One region of the Rossellomorea sp. GQ25 genome, then DNA from elsewhere that is predicted to be linked to it. Evidence: riboswitches for the same ligand, from Rfam matches in the RefSeq annotation. Region 1 holds a riboswitch; the other holds the start of a gene.
What was found. Region 1 has a riboswitch for cobalamin ahead of AC6CIB_RS20815 (cobalamin adenosyltransferase family protein). Riboswitches for the same ligand answer to the same signal wherever they lie in the genome.
Positions count from the first base shown of each region.

Region 1 (3,419 bases):
AATTCTTCGGCATCATACGAGAAAGATTTACTATGTAAACGAATCATAACCTGAACAGGAATCGAAACAGCCTTCAATACATTTTCTATCATACGATATTCAGGAGTTAATCCTCCCTCGTGTATGTCAGATACCAATTCAAGTCGATCTGCTCCGGATGTTTCTGCCACTTTTGCATCTTCCTCATTCAAAACAATGACTTCCAGTTTGCTCATGTTGATTTCTCCTATCGTGATGTTGTTACGTTTACTTTATCATAATGGTCCGAAAATTGTAGAACTTGAGATGAAAAAGACAATGATTCCACATACAAATCACTGTCTTCTCCAATCTAACATCCTACTTTATTCAGAAAACAAGTCCGGATACACCGTTTCAGCCGTTAGCTCAACCGCTTCACCGATACGTGGTCCCGGTCTTGACATAATATCTGAATCCAGGAAATGGACTTGATCATTTTTCACTGCCTTTACATCTTTCCAGCTTTCCCGGGACTTGATTTCAGCTGTCGGCTCGTCGACGTACCCCACTGTAGTTAAAATCATATTAGGATTACGTTTAATGATTTCTTCTTCTCCTACCTTCACCCAGCCTTTTTGGTCTCCAAAGATATTCTCGACCCCGGCCGTTTCCAGTATTTCTTGCTGAAACGTTTCTGCTCCTGCTGTATAGATATCAGGGGAGGGACTGATTTCAAAATATACTTGTTCTTTTTCCTTTAGTGTACTTACTTTTTCTTTCACATCTGAAATCTCTTCCTTGATGCCATCTACCAATTCGTTCCCCTTCTTCTCTACTCCCATTACGGTTGCAATTTGTTTAATATCCCCATAAACATCTTCAAAGGTTTGGGCAGATTGAATAACGAATACCTTTAATCCCGCCTCTTCAAGCTGCTTCACCCCGGCATCATCTCCAGTGGTATATGCAATGACAGCATCTGGCTTTAGTGCAATGACTTCTTCCGCATTGACCGTCATGGAATCCGATACTCTTTTAATCTCTTTCGCTTCTTCAGGATAGTTGTCGAATTCAGTTGCCCCGACTACCTTATCTCCAGCTCCTATTGCAAAAAGAATCTCTGTGTTACTCGGCTGTAAGGAAATAACGGTTTCTGGCACTTTCTCAAAGCTAATCTCTTCTCCCCTGTCATCGGTCACAGAATAAGACTCATTTTTAGACTTGACTTCCTTTGTGGATGTTACTTCTTCCCCATTGCTGCACCCTGCGAAAACAACCAGGATGATTGATAGCAGTAGACTATTTAACCATGATTTTTTCATATTTCATCTTCCCCGCTTCTCTAAATTTTATCTATATACGATTTACTTACAAAAGGAATTTCTTCAATCCCTTCACATTTATTCACATACACGGCCATCACAAACAGGACATTTGCCAGTAAATGAGCGTATTTAAATAAAATGTTCTCCACTTTCATCTCAGTACTGACTTTATGTAAGGCACGGACGGACTTTTTGGCTTCACTGCGGCAAGTATGAAGCGTACATGCCGCTGTACAGCCCTGTGGAAGGACAAAGGTTTGGATGCGTTCCTCGACTTCCAACCTATAACGATCGTACATTTGGCTCAATTTATTCAAGTCCTCTTCCTTGATGGCTGTCATTCCCCGCACCGAGCCATTGAGATGGTACACCATCTCAGCCAAATATAGTAAATCGTCGTGCACTTTCGGTAAGTGCTCCGTCAATGATGACGCGAGTCCGATTTTAGTCGACAGTGAATCGGTCCGAATCTCGAAATCTACGGTTGAAACTGATTCACGCATATAGGGATAACATAAGTAGCGGAAATCCTTTGCCATATGTAAGTTCCTCCTTTCTGAATGATGTTCGTGAAGCACCTATCGTATTTCCCGGGAGGTTAATTAAACACAAAAAAACCACCCAAGAATATTGGCCGGCAGTTGTCATCCATATGAAATAAGAGATGCTAAAAAGCCGCACCATACCCCTAACTTCCGAAGAGCATAATACGATGGAAAATAGGCAGGTATCCTGGCTCGTGCGTCAGCCTACTCTAAGAACCTTCCCATCTGAATGATCAAATAGTGGTTTTCTTCTTATTTCGTCAGCACTTACAGTTGCGGAAACAGCTTCGGACTCACACCGATTTCCCTTTATGCTAAAGATCAGCACCTAATTTCTGAGTGGGTTTATTCACTTAAGGAACATTATACCACTTTATTTAAATTAAATATGATTTAGTTTCTCATAAAAAGTTTTTTTAAAATGGCTCTTATCGTAAAGTTTGTTGCTATTTTAAAGAAGATAGTAGTAGTTGATTTCCGCTACAGGATGCTCGCTTTCCGAGGGGCGGGCGGTGAGCCTCCTCGGCTTCGCCTGTGGGGTCTCACCTGTCTAGCTCCGGTGCTTAGGGGCTCGAGGTCATAAGCCAACTCTGCCAAAAGGCAAAGAGCGCCTTTCCGACAGACTCGTCTTATGCTTGTCGCCCCTTGGCAAAGCCCCTCCGCTTTTAGTACTGTCCCGCCGCTTCTCCCGCAGGAGTCGAGCACCTGCAGCGAGAATCAACTTTCTCAGCAGGGATTTTTTTATAAAATCTAAATAAAACCAACAAACTTTTTGAAAACATTCTCTTCTAAAGAGAGCATTAGACTATTTCCTCCCGTGTACTAGAAATTCTGTTTTCTTTAGATTGTTTTTTGTCACCTTTAAGCTTTGTCACAAATTTTTTTATAGATGGTAAGGGGAACTGCGTAGACTCCGGCGGATTTCGGGCGTGCCGAGACCCGTTCGGCTAAGCGAGGAGGCTCGGCCGTACTCTAGCTGCAAGCGGAGCAGTTCCCCTCACCATCTAGCACACACTGGTTGACTGAGCCCCTGGCAGATTTCATATTATAAAAAAACAAACATGTTGACGTACAAGCTTGAATATCTTTTGAGTATGTGAAGAAATGATAAGGAGGGAAACCATGAAGCGAATGATTGTTTTGCTATTATGCGTATTCTTGTTAAGTGCATGCGGAGACAAAGAACCTGCATCCTATGAATTATGTGGATACGGGGATATGATGGTGGTGAACAAGAAGGAATATGTGAAGGTCTCTGTAGAGAAGAAGCTGGTCCTGAATGAAAAGCTTGGGGCTATTAAAGAAAAGATCGATAGTGAATATCACCCCGTGGATGATTTTACGGCCAATACACTGAAAAAAGGGACACCCATTTATAGCGTGAAAGATCACAGCAACTATCTAATCGCCCAGACTGAGGATAATCGCTATATTTTATATGAGGAAATCGAATAAAAGGAGGGCTGTAAGCGGATGTTTACAGCCCTCCTTTATTTAGTTCGTGGAATTCAAGGAAATCAATCGATATAGAATCGTCGTTTTCTCATCCGTCCACTCCATCTTTTCGATCCTGCAGTAACCACTGGGA
Region 1 is NZ_JCAXEQ010000009.1:5,829-9,247, reverse strand. Features, by position in the region: gene AC6CIB_RS20825 (copper homeostasis protein CutC) at 1-215, opposite strand, end outside; gene AC6CIB_RS20820 (ABC transporter substrate-binding protein) at 345-1,283, opposite strand; gene AC6CIB_RS20815 (cobalamin adenosyltransferase family protein) at 1,304-1,825, opposite strand; cobalamin riboswitch at 1,992-2,178, opposite strand; gene AC6CIB_RS20810 (hypothetical protein) at 2,954-3,286, shown strand; gene AC6CIB_RS20805 (DUF2584 domain-containing protein) at 3,326-3,419, opposite strand, start outside.

Region 2 (3,419 bases), on a different contig from region 1:
AGTTGCCATTTTTAGTCCTTTTGTCGCTAAATGATTGAGCTCTTCGGAAGTAAGTAAATTTCCTTTCATACAAGCAAGTATATAGCCGCTAAGTGTTACCAAATAATGTGACGCAGGGGTTTCCTCATTAATAAGTTTTAATGCTTTTTCATAGGATTCTTTTGATTCAGAATATCGTTTTCTCCTAAAATATTCGAATCCAAGATTGTTATGGATCTTATGTTCCCTTTCCTTGGAATTAACGGATTCACAGACTCTGAGGAGCTTATCATACTGTTGTTTGGTTTCTTCCATATCAAAGGGTTCTTTGGCATTCAATTGGATTAAAATTAAGGTTTCAGAATCGATAACCCTCAGGATATTTAATGTTTTTTGGAAAAAATGCAAAGCTCTTTGCCCATAATAATAGGCAAAGGTGTTTGAATGAATGGAATGATACGCTAATGCCAAATGAAAATAATATTCGGAGTTCGGATATTCATCGTCAATCTGTTTTAATACTTTAATGCAAGAGTTAAACTGCCTTGTTGAATGATGATAGATTCCCTTGACATGCAACAATAAATTTTGTTCAAAAGGAGAAAGAGAGTAGTTTTTATGTTCGAACATGTCCATTATTTCTTTTGCTTTTCCATGTTTATTCAAAAATAGATAATACCTTGCCAGGAAAAGATTGTATTGAACAATGAAGTCTGATAGAAACCGTAAAGGTTCTTTTTCAATTTCCCCTTTTAATTGATGGATTTCATTGGTTCGAATCATAATAATCGCATCGTTCCATTCTGATAACTTAACCTGTAAGGAATGATAGCGAGAACGTTCAACATCCATATTGATTCCAAGCTTTCTTGCAAGTAAATCAGTAATTTCACTGGAATACTCTGTGATTCCTCTTTCAATTTTACTTAGATGCGTGGGGGAGCATATCCCCTGTGCAAGCTGCTCTTGAGTCAAACCCGAATCTTCGCGATGAAACTTAATTAATTTACCTTCAATCATACTACACCCCAAATGAACTATTTTATTATTCATTATAGGGAAAATTTTCTCGGTATTCTATAGGTTTAGAACAAGACGGAGGTCTGAAGGCAATAACATCCAAATAGCATCTCTATAGTGTTTTTCTCTTTTCTTCCTGAAGTTCATCCTGTACTTCTTTCACCAGAGGAGGGGAATCCTGAATGACTTCCCGCTATATAACCAACCCCGTTTTCATTCCAATTAGGATCCAATAGACTAGCCCTTTTAAACACTCAAAGCCTAGATAAGCTCTGAGTGTTTTTGTTTTTAGGATAGTCAGCAATCAGCGACTGTTTACAAAATAAGCGCACGATTTTTTCTATGCTCTTTTCTTAAAGGAGCCGTTTTGAAAAGCCTCGATTCTTCTTCTGTCTTTGGAATGACCTTTGGCACCGGCTTTGGTTTTCCATTTTCATCAACGGCGACCATCGTCAGGAATGATTCAGTCGTCAGGGTTTTGACACTCGTTACGAGATTCGTAGAAAACACCTTTACATAAACCTCCATTGATGTTCTGCCTGTAGAAGTGACGTATGCCTCGAGGCTTAACGCATCACCGACTGTTGCAGACGACAAAAAGTCGACGGAGTCAATCGATGCCGTAACGACGACTGAGCTGGAGTGCTTCATTGCTGATAGTGCCGCAATTTCATCAATATAGGAAAGGACTTTTCCTCCGAAGATCGTTTGCATATGATTGGTGTCCGGTGGCAGCACCAATTTTGTTTGTATGGTTCGTGAACGTTCTACCGAATAAGCTTGTTCCATTTTCTCATCTCCCAGTTTAATTTCCGAAATAAAAAAAGCATCTCCTTTTAAAAAGAAGATGCGGCTATTTCAAGCGAACGTCCAGAATCATGTGATTCCTCATGTGGCTCAATTAGCGCAACACCCTCCTATCTCCCGTAGGAACTTCTGTGTTCTTCCCATTTGGCAGGTCTCCTGGCTCAGCGTCAACGATTTCGCATTCCTTCCCATTTCAATTCGAAACAGTGGATCCATACGAATTCTCAGCCTTACAGTGGCGGGACCGCGTTGGACTTTCACCAACTTCCCTTTTAAGAAAATGAACTTAAATCATCTTCACCAATGAGCAATGATTAAATTGTGAACGCATTTATTTTATCATAACCCTTAGTGAGTGAGGAGAATGATTAGGGTAAAATTTATAAACAAGTGCTTTTCAAAAAGGTAGTGAGATCTGAAAAATGCCACAAGACAAATTGGTAAAGTAGTAGAGTATATCGATCAACATCTAAGCGAAGATTTATTCTTAGAACAATTAGCCAAAGTATCAACCTATTCCCCCTTATCACTTTCAGCGGATGTTTAAAGGGCTGATTGGTGAAACACCAGCAGGTTATGTGAAAAGAACGCGCTTGGAAAATGCAGCGCATATGCTCATTTACGACCCGCAGCTTCCAATCACACAAATTACGTTCATATCATATTTAATCGGTTCCGTACTGTCCTGTTCTTTCTTCCTTATCGCGATTGGAGATCATCTCATCATATTTACCCTGTTAGGGGCGATACACGGCTGGTTTTTATAGTATGAAAGCTCGAACTTTTTAAAGGTTCGAGCTTTTTTATATAAAATTAGGAGATTCACCTAAATTATTGAAACTTTTCTATCACTCTTCCGTAGATAGTATTGCAGCTAGCAATTTTATTAAATATTAAATCAGTTGCTCGACTGATTTATAGAAAATGTTGAGAGGGGTTGTCAGAATGCTAGAATCATTAAGTATTATCGGATTTTTTATGTTCTTGATTCCTGTTCTGGTTATTGCTGCTATTGCAGGAATTGCCTATTATTTCTGGATGAGGTTTCGTTATCGTACAGCCAGATCCAACCAGGCACTGATCATTACAGGACCTAAACTGGGGGATCCTGAGAAGGAAACAAATATTTTCACCGACCAGGAAGGACGTTCCATGAAAATCATCAGGGGTGGAGGGTACAGATTAAGACGTTTCCAAACTTCCACACCTGTTAATCTTACATCCTTCCAGTTAAAGCTATCGACACCGAGAGTATACACAAATGGCGGAGTACCAATCGTTGCGGACGCAGTGGCGATGGTGAAGGTGGCAGACACATTAAATGGGATTGCGAACTATGCTGAGCAGTTCCTTGGTAAGGATCAAAAAGAAATTGAAGATGAAATCATCGAGGTACTGGGAAGTAATCTTCGTGCGATTCTTTCCAAAATGACTGTTGAAGACATTAACAGCAACCGTGAAAAATTTAACGCTGACGTATCAGAAATTGCCCAGAAGCAGCTGGATCTTATGGGCTTCAAAATTACGTCACTCGGGTTAACTGACATAAGAGATGCAGACGAAGAAAATGGATACTTAAAAAACCTTGGTCGTCCACGTATCGCCGAGGTCCG
Region 2 is NZ_JCAXEQ010000002.1:74,145-77,563, reverse strand. Features, by position in the region: gene AC6CIB_RS06175 (helix-turn-helix domain-containing protein) at 1-999, opposite strand, end outside; gene AC6CIB_RS06170 (acyl-CoA thioesterase) at 1,315-1,788, opposite strand; cobalamin riboswitch at 1,936-2,125, opposite strand; gene AC6CIB_RS06165 (hypothetical protein) at 2,385-2,573, shown strand; gene AC6CIB_RS06160 (flotillin family protein) at 2,752-3,419, shown strand, end outside.
Region 2: linked by a shared signal. The riboswitch ahead of AC6CIB_RS06170 (acyl-CoA thioesterase) and the one ahead of AC6CIB_RS20815 (cobalamin adenosyltransferase family protein) in region 1 are both predicted to bind cobalamin.